Regions from separate parts of the Anoxybacillus sp. FSL W8-0382 genome, predicted to be linked through region 2. Evidence: predicted binding sites of a transcription regulator. Region 2 holds the regulator's gene; each other region holds the start of a gene.
The links. The regulator Rex, encoded in region 2, represses fermentation and respiration genes when NADH is low (regulators of the CRP and FNR family bind a similar motif). The targets are predictions, from matches to a motif close to TTGTGAAATATTTCACAA.
Positions count from the first base shown of each region.

Region 1: the regulator Rex is predicted to act here: its motif matches at 2,114-2,131, upstream of NSS60_RS07820 (formate/nitrite transporter family protein).
Region 3: the regulator Rex is predicted to act here: its motif matches at 1,784-1,801, upstream of NSS60_RS05625 (TIGR04053 family radical SAM/SPASM domain-containing protein).

Region 1 is NZ_JBBOPX010000001.1:1,474,706-1,479,011, reverse strand. Features, by position in the region: gene parC (DNA topoisomerase IV subunit A) at 1-235, shown strand, start outside; gene NSS60_RS07835 (PilZ domain-containing protein) at 304-690, shown strand; gene rpmG (50S ribosomal protein L33) at 794-967, opposite strand; gene speE (polyamine aminopropyltransferase) at 1,066-1,914, opposite strand; gene NSS60_RS07820 (formate/nitrite transporter family protein) at 2,156-2,974, shown strand; gene purU (formyltetrahydrofolate deformylase) at 3,065-3,967, shown strand; gene NSS60_RS07810 (IS4 family transposase) at 4,079-4,306, shown strand, end outside.
Region 2 is NZ_JBBOPX010000001.1:212,107-216,412, forward strand. Features, by position in the region: gene NSS60_RS01245 (ABC-F family ATP-binding cassette domain-containing protein) at 1-1,369, opposite strand, end outside; gene NSS60_RS01250 (redox-sensing transcriptional repressor Rex) at 1,597-2,232, shown strand; gene NSS60_RS01255 (YdiK family protein) at 2,242-2,415, opposite strand; gene NSS60_RS01260 (CPBP family intramembrane glutamic endopeptidase) at 2,412-3,149, opposite strand; gene groES (co-chaperone GroES) at 3,453-3,737, shown strand; gene groL (chaperonin GroEL) at 3,807-4,306, shown strand, end outside.
Region 3 is NZ_JBBOPX010000001.1:1,065,240-1,069,545, reverse strand. Features, by position in the region: gene NSS60_RS05635 (IS256 family transposase) at 1-307, opposite strand, end outside; gene NSS60_RS05630 (DUF6803 family protein) at 399-599, shown strand; gene NSS60_RS05625 (TIGR04053 family radical SAM/SPASM domain-containing protein) at 611-1,726, opposite strand; gene NSS60_RS05620 (CDGSH iron-sulfur domain-containing protein) at 1,913-2,119, shown strand; gene NSS60_RS05615 (iron-sulfur cluster biosynthesis family protein) at 2,151-2,468, opposite strand; gene NSS60_RS05610 (SDR family NAD(P)-dependent oxidoreductase) at 2,480-3,265, opposite strand; partial or broken gene NSS60_RS05605 (MBL fold metallo-hydrolase) at 3,262-4,208, opposite strand.

The DNA of each region.
Region 1 (4,306 bases), 1.3 Mb from region 2:
TACTCGTGCGAAACGAGGACAACTTCTCATTAAAGAAGTGAAAACGAATCCACATCGATTAGTAAGTTGTCACTTCCTTTCACATGGTCGCGTTATCTTAAGGACAGAGAAAGGAATGACGGAAGACGTCCGTGTCGATGAGTTACGACTAAGCGATCGATATGGTAATGTTACGTATGTAATTGATTGTGACGAAACAGGTAACGTGACAGATACATGGGTGAAATGGTCATAATTCCCTTGCATTTATTTATGATTTCAATTATATTGAAGAAGGTATAGTTTGTATGTGGGGGATTTATGATGAGGTTTAAACGTCAAGAACCTTTTCGATATCAATTTGGTCAACCGCTTCCTTGTACATTTCGTATTACACATATTGGGGAACGGGAAGTAGAAACGGATAAAGGAGCGGCCGAAATTCACGATATTAGTCCACGCGGTATTCGACTGGAGACAAACTTAAATTTACCCATTGACTCCGCCAAAGGTGAACTCGAAGTGGAGTTGCAATTTACAATCGTTGATCAACCAATCAACGTGCGTGGGATTGTCATTTGGAAGAAAACATATGTAAACAAATTTCAATACGGTCTTTCCCTAGAGATTTCAAAACAAGAGGAAATACAATTAATTGGCGAAATTAAACGACACGCGGCGATGTATGCACGAAAAAAAGAAAGTAAATAAATGTGAAAAAGATGTCCACAAGGGCATCTTTTTTCTTTGAAAATTATTTGAAAGCGGTTAACTAACTTGTATATACAAGTTTACAAGAAATGTTGTAATCGCTTTAACTAAGGAGGAATAAATGATGCGACAATCTGTGGAGCAAATTGTTCAAGCTTTTGATAATCTTATTAAAGAAGCGCATAAGCGCAACAAAAAGATTGTTACGCTTATTTTTCGTTGTTATGTAGTTGCGATCTCCAGTTTCTGTACATTGTAAAACAACTTTCACACGCATATAGGCACTCTCCTTATAAAGAAAATAGGAATCATTGCGTTTTGTGTCATAATATAAAAACGCCTCTTTGTCAACACTCGCAGCCGGAATGATTCCGACTACGATTGAAGATGTTCCTTCATAAATTGTGGAAGACGGAAACATTGGCTTAAAATATCAGCGTTTGCATATTTCGTTTGCTTTGTGAAAGTGTGGAGCCGTTCAAATAAAATCGGCTGTTTTGCACCAAGAGTGAAGCTCCATAGCCCACCAGGATACGTTGGAACAGTAGCTGTATATACGTGAACATGCGGGAATAAATGACGAATATTTGCATATGTTTGTTTCAATACGTCCATATGGAAAATCGGCGATTGGCTTTGACAAACCATCATTCCATCTTCTTTAAGCGCTTTATGCACACTTTCATAAAAATCGTATTCAAATAATACTTGGGCAGGACCAATAGGATCAGACGAGTCAATGATAATGACATCGTACGTATTCATATGATCTTTCACAAATTGAACCCCATCTTTATATACGTACTGAACACGTGGATCGGAGAGATTTCCCGATACTTCAGGTAAATGTTCTTTACATGCTTGAACAACAAGTTCATCGATTTCGACGAGATGGATTTCTTCTACCTCTTCATATTTCGCCACTTCACGAGCTGCACCACAATCGCCCCCACCGATAATTAAAACTTTTTTTGGCGACGGATGAAGAGAAAGAGGAACATGTGTGATCATCTCATTGTAAATATGTCCATCAATAGAAGTTGTTTGTACAATTCCATCAAGCACAAGCATTCTTCCAAAGTCGTATGAGTCTAAAATCATCACATGTTGAAATGGTGAACGTTCTGAGTAAATAATCTCTTTAATACGATAACTAATTTTTAAATTTTCACGCTCATCTTCTGTTAACCATAGCTGTCCATTTTGCTCTTTTATGTAGTTCATAGCTTCCTCCTCTAACAATGTATTTTGCGCCTTCTTTATATTAATACATTTGTGCATGAGTTTGCAAAGGATGAGAACATCAGATAAAAAAATTGCAATAGTCATTTTATTCGTAAACGTTTACAAAAATAAAGTGTTGACAGTTCTCTTAACATTTACACAAATGCATTGAAAAATAGAACGAAGAGGAGTAGGATAAATGTGAAAAACATCACAAAAAAGAAAGAGAAGTGAGAAAACAATGGAAGCTTTACAAACATGTAAAGAGCTTGCATTAAAGAAGCGCTCCATTTTGCAAACAACGCCTCTTCAATATATGATTCGTGCTGCGTTGGCAGGTGTATACATTGGTTTTGCTCTCGTTCTTTGCGTACGTATCGGACAATACTTTTATGAGGCGCATTCACCTGTAACGTATTTAGTGAGCGGTATTTTCTTCGGAATTGCCCTTGTGTTGATTATGTATGGCGGTGCAGAACTATTTACAGGGAATACGATGTACTTTACTGTAAGTACGCTTCAAAAAGAAACGACGATTGGTGACACGCTTCGTAACTGGGTGGCGTGTTATAGCGGCAACTTGCTTGGTGCGATTTTCTTCGCCTTTTTGATTGCACAGTCAGGTATTTTTCATGACATTCCGATGGATCATTTACTTTTTGCAATTGCCTTGAAAAAAATGCACGCAACAACGATACAATTGTTTGTCAAAGGGATTTTATGTAACTGGCTTGTTTGTTTAGCTATTTTTATTCCAATGCAAATGAAGGAAGATATGGCAAAAATGTTTGCGATGATTTTAATCGTTTTCGTCTTTTTTGCTTCCGGATATGAACACTCTATTGCAAACTTTGTTATTTTTTCACTTGCTTTAGCTGTCGAGCATCCAGATACAATTCATGTAGCAGGGATTATCCATAACATCGTCCCTGTAACGCTTGGGAATATCATTGGTGGCTCATTATTTATGGGGGCGTTATACACATATCTTTCATCTAATAAACAATCTACGCCTGTGTGGAAAGGGGCGTTTGGAGTAAGAAAAATATTGAATAAGTAAAAAATAGTCGGGATATGTTCTCGACTATTTTTTTATTTGTTATAATAAAAGTTATTATTTTATTTCATTTTTCTGTCTATGGGGGGAGTTATGATGTATTTTCAACAAAAACATGTGCAAAAGTTTATGAACAAATATAAAGAGCGAGCACGCTTGCTTATTTCATGCCCAGATCAACCAGGCATTGTGGCCGCTGTCACTACTTTTTTGTACGAAAAGGGAGCTAATATTGTGGAATCCAGTCAATATTCGACAGATCCTGAGGGCGGTACGTTTTTTTTACGAATCGAGTTCGATGCTCCGAATATATTAGAAAGAAAAAAGACGATAGAGAAGGAATTTGCAACGATTGCACAACAGTTTGAGATGAATTGGCGATTGAGCTTACATACACATGTGAAAAAAGTAGCGATATTTGTTTCAAAAGAAGAGCATTGTTTATTAGAGTTACTATGGGAGTGGCAAGCGGGTGAATTACTTGCAGATTTTGCTCTAGTTATTAGCAATCATGAGCAAATGAGAGAAACGGTAGAGTCTTTTGGAATCCCATACTATTATATACCGGTAACAAAAGAAACAAAAGAGGAAGCGGAAGAAAAACAAATCCAACTATTAAAGGAACACGATGTGGATGTCATTGTGCTTGCACGTTATATGCAAATTTTATCACCGCATTTTGTTGCAACTTTCCCAGCACAAATCATTAATATTCATCATTCGTTTTTACCGGCATTTGTTGGCGCACGACCATATGAGCAAGCTTATCGACGCGGAGTGAAACTGATCGGTGCTACTTCTCATTATGTAACAGATGATTTAGATGAAGGCCCAATTATTGAACAAGATGTCGAGCGGGTGGATCATAAGCATCATGTAGAGGACTTAAAGCGAATCGGGCGTATGATCGAAAAAACGGTTCTTGTCCGCGCCCTAAAATGGCATTTAGAAGACCGTGTCATTATTCATGAAAATAAAACAATTGTTTTTAAATGAAGGAGGGGGAACCTTCTCATAGCCATCAAGTTAAGCATTTGGGCCTTTGTACACCGTTAAAAACATGGTATCCTTTCTAGCGAATACTCTTCGTTAGAAAGGATTTTTTCTATGGAAAATCAAATGCAAGCATGGATGAAAACCATCCGCCAACTTTTCTCGCCTGAGACATTGACTCATCTTGCTCAAGAAACAGGATTTATCCAACGAAAACGAGCATTAACGGCAGAAGCATTTTTGACTCTTTGTGCATGGGGAGATGGCTCACTGGCACAACAATCACTCCAACGGTTATGTACGTCTCTCACGCTCCGCCATGACTGTTCCCTGTCCAGCGAA
Region 2 (4,306 bases):
TCATGAGTTTAGCGAGAGCGAGTCGCGCTTTTTCTCCACCGCTTAACGTCTGAACAGGCTTCAATACGTCGTCACCAGAAAATAAAAAGTTGCCGAGAATGGTCCGAATTTCTTTCTCTGTTCTTAATCGATCTTCGTCCCACAGTTCGTCGATCACTCGTTTGTTTGATGTTAATTGTGCTTGTTCTTGATCATAATAGCCAATTTGTACGTTTGTTCCGTAGCGTATTTCTCCTTGTTTCGGATGGAGTTGTTTGATGATCGTTTTTAAAAGAGTTGATTTTCCAATTCCATTTGGTCCAATTAATGCGATACTATCACCGCGAGTGATGCGAAACGAAAGATTTTTTGCAATGATGTGATCGTAACCGATCGCTAAATCGTTAGCTGTTAGCACATCATTTCCGCTTGGGCGTTCGATTTCGAAACGAAACGATGCCGATTTTTCATCACCGAGTGGCTTGTCGATGATATTCATTTTTTCTAATTGTTTTCTACGGCTTTGTGCTCGCTTCGTTGTTGATGCACGAGCGATGTTGCGTTGAATAAAATCTTTTAATTTTGTAATTTCCTCTTGTTGTTTTTCATACAATTTTAGTTGTTGTTCAAATTGTTCAGCACGTTGTTGTAAGTAGCTTGTATAGTTTCCGACATATTTTTTTATTTTTGTGCGTGATAGTTCATACACTTGTGTCACGATTTGGTCAAGAAAATAGCGATCGTGGGAGACGATAAGAATGGCTCCATCGTAATTTTTTAAATATTGTTCAAGCCATTGCAACGTTTCCATATCTAAATGGTTTGTCGGTTCATCTAAAATGAGCAAATCGGGCCTTGTAAGGAGCAGTTTACCAAGCGCTAGCCTCGTCCGCTGTCCACCGCTCAATGTAGATACTTTTGTCGTATAATCGTACTGTGAGAAGCGGAGACCATGGAGAACCGAACGAATATCTGCTTCATATTGATAGCCGCCTTTTTCTTTGAATTCTGTTTGTAAACGATCATATTGCTCAAGTAGGCGCTCATAGTCAGCATCATGTAAACTCATTTGTTGTTCTAGTTCGCGTAATTGTTTTTCCATTTGTTGTAGCGGGGCAAACACATCGAGCATTTCTTCCCAAATGGAACGATGCGCTTGCAACCCTGTATATTGATCTAAATAACCGATCGTTACGTGTTTCGGTTTAATGATTTCGCCTGTGTCGTATGACAACTGTCCGGCAATGATTTTTAATAATGTCGATTTTCCCGCGCCATTTCTTCCAACTAACGCAATACGGTCTTTTTCTTGTATTTCAAGCTTAATGTCTGATAAAACTTGTTCTGCTCCATATGATTTGGATAGTTGATTTACTTGTAAAATGATCATTCTTTCTCACCTCAATCTTCTTTTGATAGTGTAACGTACTTTCTTGATATTCGGCAACACTAGTGTACGAATAACAAATTTGACAAAAATAATAATAAAGGGTACAAAGGAAAGACAGAATGAAAAAAATAGTGTATAGTTTAGAAGTGGGAAGAATTTTTTAGACGTATAGGAGAGAAAAATGAAAGCGCTAACTATTTGTGAAAGGAAATGTGGGGGATTGACTCGTGAATAATGAACAGCCAAAAATTCCGCAGGCGACCGCAAAGCGACTACCGTTGTACTATCGTTTTTTGAAAAACTTGCATGCATCAGGCAAGCAACGTGTATCTTCAGCGGAGTTAAGCGAAGCTGTAAAAGTCGATTCAGCAACGATTCGCCGAGATTTTTCATACTTTGGTGCGCTTGGAAAAAAAGGATACGGATATAATGTCAATTATTTGCTGTCATTTTTTCGTAAAACGTTAGACCAAGATGAGACGACAGAAGTGGCGTTATTTGGGGTTGGAAATTTAGGGACTGCATTTTTAAACTACAATTTCAGCAAAAACAATAATACGAAAATTGTGATGGCGTTCGATGTAGATCCAGATAAAGTCGGAACAGAAGTCGGAGGGGTTCCGGTTTATCATTTAGATGAATTGGAGGAGAAACTCGGGGGAATTGCCGTAGCGATTTTAACTGTTCCTGCCCAAGTTGCTCAACCGATTACTGACCGACTTGTTCAACAGGGGATTAAAGGGATTTTAAACTTTACACCTGCTCGCCTGCATGTGCCAGAACACATTCGTGTTCATCATATTGATTTAGCGGTCGAATTGCAGTCACTCGTTTATTTTTTAAAGCATTACGGAAATGAATAAACCTCCCGTTTATGAGCGGGAGGTTTTTTTCAATAAAGAGCGAATAGCTGTGCCAAAATCAAATGTTGCAATTAGGATGAACAGCATTGTTGTTACGTCCCAAATGCCGTCATCAGCACTATCCACAGCAAAATAAGTAAATAAAATGCCCATTAGAAAGTAAAATAGTGGTTCATATTTCATGAAAACAGCCTCCAAATGACGAATTGCATTTGTTCTGCTTCGCGCATAATCTTCTCGATTTCTTCAGCGAATAATATTTGTATGGCAACGACAAACGTGTTCATCAACACGTGTGCTGCAATAGGTACGAGAATGCGTTTTGTTTTCACATATAAGAAGGCGAACACAAACCCCATTGTCGCATACAAGAGCAAATGTTCAAACTCTAAATGAACAACAGCAAATAAAAGTGAACTGACGAGCGCTGATAAGAAAAAATTGTATTTTTGATACAACGTCCCGAAAATAATTTTCCGAAAGATGATTTCCTCTAAAATTGGTCCGACGACTGATGTAACGAGTATAAGAGCTGGTGTCAATTTGACCATTTCAACGATGCGTCTCGTGTTTTCGGACCCCATTTCGACACCAAATAGGTGCATCTCAATATTAGCTGCAATGCCTTGGGCGAAAAGAGCGAGCAAAAACCCCCCAATCGCCCAAAAGAATGACATGCCAATCGATGCTTGATGGCGATCATATGAGTATTTCATATCTTCTTTCATAAAATAAAGAACGAGAAAAAGAGCAATCGGGAAACTAATAACAGCCCAGTAACCAGAAGCGATCGATATGGCTATATCTTTATTTGATGCGTTAATAAATCCGCTATGCGCAAGTAAAGGAACGCCGACTAAACTCGATAGTTGCATAGCGACGTATGTAATGATGACATACCAATATTGCTTTTTCACATGTTCAACCCCTTCGTGCAAATTGTCTAGCTTTAGACGAGCATTTTCTAAGCGTCTGCTTCCTTAGCTGAGCGAATGATCGTCCTCTGCTTTCTAAATTGAATACTTTTTCATTTTATCATATTTTTTGTATGAATTTCGAAAGGAAAGACATAATGTTAAAGAGGGAATCATTTAATGAAAAATTTTTAACTTCCTACTTGCAAAATTAAAAAAAGTTCATTAATATAATAAGTGTGTTAGCACTCAATAAGAATGAGTGCTAATAACGGAACGAAAATCTAATTAAGGAGGTCGTTTGCCGTGTTGAAGCCACTAGGTGATCGTATTGTCATTGAATTAATTCAAACTGAAGAAAAAACAGCGAGCGGAATTGTCTTACCAGACACAGCAAAAGAAAAACCACAAGAAGGAAAAGTTGTGGCAGTTGGTTCAGGTCGCGTTCTTGATAATGGTGAGCGCGTAGCTCCAGAGGTAAGCGTTGGTGACCGCATCATCTTCTCAAAATATGCGGGTACAGAAGTAAAATATGATGGAAAAGAATACTTAATTTTGCGTGAAAGTGACATTTTAGCTGTGATTGGTTAATCGTTCGCCTGATAACATATAAAGCACATAAAAATACTTAACTAAAATTTCATCAAGGGGGTAAGATGTATGGCAAAAGAAATTAAATTCAGCGAAGAAGCTCGTCGTGCGATGTTACGCGGTGTAGATAAATTAGCTGATGCAGTAAAAGTAACATTAGGTCCAAAAGGTCGTAACGTTGTATTAGAGAAAAAGTTCGGTTCTCCATTAATTACAAATGACGGTGTAACGATTGCGAAAGAGATTGAATTAGAAGATCCGTTTGAAAATATGGGTGCGAAGCTTGTTGCGGAAGTAGCAAGCAAAACAAACGACGTTGCTGGTGACGGTACAACAACAGCAACTGTATTAGCACAAGCGATGATTCGCGAAGGATTGAAAAACGTAACAGCTGGTGCGAACCCAATGGGCATTCGCAAAGGTATTGAAAAAGCTGTTGCGGTCGCTGTGGAAGAATTAAAAGCGATCTCTAAACCAATCGAAGGCAAAGACTCCATTGCTCAAGTTGCAGCTATTTCTGCGGCTGACGAAGAAGTTGGTCAATTAATCGCAGAAGCAATGGAACGCGT
Region 3 (4,306 bases), 850 kb from region 2:
CACTTTGATACATTTTGATGACGGCTTCCTCGAGCCAACCAGTATGACGTTGGTAAGGGGCAAACAGCTGCGTTTGAAATTCCCCATTTCGATCCCTTGGGACCAAAAGGCCTTCAATTCGGCCATATTGCGTATCTAGATTTCGTTGATAGTAGCCGTTTCTCATATTCGATGTTCCGGCCTGTTCGATTTCGAGGAAATGTTTGATTTCTTCCCGCATGATCAGTTCTAATTTTTCCTTTACAAACTGACGAATGACACTTTCCAGTTGATTTGCCCAGTCGACATTCGGTATACTTTTGGACATAGGTAGGGTTCTCCTTTCTCTGGAATATTTGGGTTCAATCAGAGAATACCCTACCTTTTTTCTTTTGGTCTAGCAAAATGCTTTACACAAAATTTTATACATCATCATTCCACTCTTTGGATTAAGTTTATTAGATTTACATGTTATTGGACGAAATTGGAACGAAGAAAAAAGGTTAAAAGTGCACGCTATATTCGTCGGCATTTTTTTAATTGTTGCTCATATTGCAATGATTTTTGGTATGTTGGACCCATCCTTAGGAACCGGACAAACACATCACATGAATATGTAGGAAAAGGTCAGCTATTCGCCGACCTTTTCTTTTTGACGCCACGCTTTCGGAATGTAAATACAATATGGCTCACTCGCTAAGTAATCGCCTGTCACCGCATACGCTCTCGAACGCGATCCACCACAAACATAGCGAAATTCACATACACCACATTTTCCTTTATATCCATCTGGATTTCTTAACTGCTTGAAAATTGGCGAGTGGCGATAAATGTGCGATAGTGGTTGTTCGCGTACATTTCCTGCTTTTACAGGCAACAATCCGCTCGGATATACGTCACCGATATGGGAAATAAATACAAAGCCATTACCATCGTTTACTCCTTTTGGGGCGCGCCCTAAACCATCTACTTGCCCAATCATCCCTTTCATTAGCACGTCTTCATAGCGAATAGCTTGATCAATTTGTTGCTCTCGCATTTTTTGTTGCAATACAACGCGTCGATAATGTTGTCCTGCAGTCGTTTTAATATCAAACGGTACACGTTTACTCGTTTCATAAAGCCAACGAAACACTTTTTCATGCTCAACGGGTGAAATCATATCCGTCTCTTTCCCCCTGCCTGTCGGTACGAGAAAAAATACGCTCCAAAGCACACATCCAAGCTTTTCAACAAGTTGCACCATTTCATCAAGAACATGAACATTATATCGAGAAATGACCGTATTAATTTGCACCGGTATTTCCAACTCATGTAAATATTCGATCGCCTTCATCGTTAAATCAAAAGAGCCGGACATGCCCCGAAAATGGTCATGAATTTCCGCGTTTGGGCCATCTAAACTAAATGCCCATCGCGCTAAGCCGACTTCTTTTGCTTTTCGGATCGCTTCCTTCGTTACGTTTGGTGTTGCACTTGGCGTCATCGATACACGAAGTCCTTTATCAATCGCATATTTAGCAATGTCGTACACATCTGGACGCATCAGTGGATCGCCACCTGTGAACACGAGAAGAGGCTGATCCATTTCATAAATGTCATCAATAAGTTGTTTTCCCTCTTCAAACGTTAATTCACGTGGGTCACGATGATATTGCGCTTCGGCCCGACAATGAAGACAGTTGAGTTGACACGCTCGCGTTAACTCCCATATAACGATAAATGGATTTTGATGAAAATCACGCATTTTGATCCCTCCGATTCGCTCACTACTTCCCATTGTACAAGAAGGAATATTTATATCATGTGACATTGATCACAAAAAATCACATCCATTTATCTTGTCACTGTTCTGACAAATATGCACGTCCTTGCATTTCTAATATAAAATAGATAGTATATACGATATAAGGTATACAAGGAGGTGGAATATATGGCAAAAGTACGAATTAAAGTGATGGATAATGGTTCATTTCGTGTAACCGGCGATGTCGAATTAATTGACATGGAAGGAAACAAGTTTGAAACAAAAGAAACGTTTTCTCTCTGTCGTTGCGGGCTCTCACAAAACATGCCGTTTTGTGATGCAGCCCATAAAGGAAAATTTCAATCGGTCGTTCGCGCCCCGAAAAACGAATAAGCCCGGCTTTTATTCCGGGCTTTTTTATTTTTTAGCGCTCAACCAGTGACATGCGCGGATTCAATATTTGATTTGGACTTTTTAATTGAAAACACCCTGCTCCATCGACAACGTCAAGCGTCATTTGATCATCGAAAAAAATGAGCTGATGTTTTTCCATCCAAATGGGCATATCGTTTGTTTCGATCGCTACATCATGCTCATCTAGTTCATCGATGAGCAACAAAACAGGCACTCCATTTACGGCACATCCGCAACCATCTGTATCGTATATGAGTTTCACATGTTTATTTCCTTGAACACGACGAAGTTGTTCGATCGCTCGTTCCGTGATCGTGATTTTCACCATTTACACCTCGCTTACTTTTTTAAAAATGCTTGTTTGCCGATTTTTTCAATGAGCGATGGAAATAGTTGATATATACGACTTCCCATATGCATCCAAAACGGCAAGTTCACTTCGCGCGTAGGGGTAAGCATCACATCAACGATGCGCTTTGCGACAAATTCCGGGCGAAGCATCCATCGTTTCACGTTTTTCACATATTCTCCGGACGTATCAGCAACGGTAAAAAAGTTCGTTTCGATTGGTCCAGGGTTTACAGCTGTCACATAAATGCCATACATGGACGCTTCCATTCGTAAACTATTTGTAAATCCGAGCACAGCATGTTTTGTCGCCGCATATACGCTCGATTTCGGCGTGGCAATTTTTCCTGCTTGCGATGCGATATTAATAATATGACCCGATCGTTTTTCCATCATATGCGCATACACTTTTTTTGTACACGCGATCAATCCGAGCACATTGACATCAAACATTTGCTTCGCTTCCGAAAGATCAATCTGTTCAACATATCGAAATACGCCGAAACCAGCATTATTGACAAGAATATGGACATCGATCGAGGTGAGCAAGCGATCAAATACATCGTCTACTTCTTTTACGTTACTAACATCTAATTGCTCATATAGGCAAGAAATACTGTACGTTTGTTCAATCTGTTGCGCAATTTGCGCTAATTTTTCTTTTGACCGAGCAAGCAATATCGGTGTTCCACCGCACTTAGCTACTTCGTATGCAATTTGTTCACCAATGCCACTCGATGCTCCTGTAATAACAACGTATTTCCCTTTCAGTTTCATGATCTCACCGCTTCGTACATATATATTTGATCAACTTTTTCTTTTTTCACTGCACCTATCGCCTCTAAATAGTCCAGTTGGCCAATCGTTTCAGACATCGTCAACAAAAACTCTCGCTCATATACAGTCGGGAAAAGTGATCGACATACGTCAAATACCGTCATCGGCTTTTCATTCAACAGTTGCCACACGTACTGTGCACGTTCTTTTTGTTTTTCAAGCCGATTGTCAATAAGCGGTGCGACATCCGTCACATCTTCCCCATGTCCCGTAACAATTGTTGTAATGTCGTAATTTAACAACTTTTTCAATGAATCGTTATATTGCAAAAGTGGTTTTGGGCGCTCTTGTTCACCGATCGCAGGCGGCTCTAACAGCGGATTGGATGAAATCGCTGCTAGCAAATGGTCGCCTCCGATCATCAGACCGTCCGCTTCACGATACAACACGATGTGACTTTGCGCATGACCTGGCGTTTCGATAACTATCCAGCCTTCGATCACATCCCCTTCTTTTACTTCTTGTGTGAGCGAGCGCTCGCACGAAAAGCGAAGAGAACGTCGAAAGTTTCCTAGTTTCGTCACACCCTCTTCACCAACGCCACACTCGATTAAAAATTGTTCGAAATATTGTTGGTGCCACGAAAAAAAAGCAGCATCTTTCGCAATCCAAGGGGCGGCTTTCCGATGACCAATGACGGGAATGGTCGAAGGTAAATAATCAAGTAATCCAACATGATCCGGATGGTGATGTGTAATGATCACTTGTTCAATATCTGTCGGTTGGTAGCCGATGTTCTGCAATTCACGAACGAACACATGCCATGCTTCTTCCGTTTTTACACCCGCATCGATGAGCGTTAAACGACCCCTTCGATAATATACATGTTCACATCCCCAACGGCAAATGGCGTTGGGACGACAATACGATGCAACTGTTCCATTTTTCTGACTCCTTCATTATATCATCATAACTTTTCGTTTCGTCTGTTTATCAGTTTACACTTATTTTCTTTGTTTGTCATTTATTTTTATTTATTTA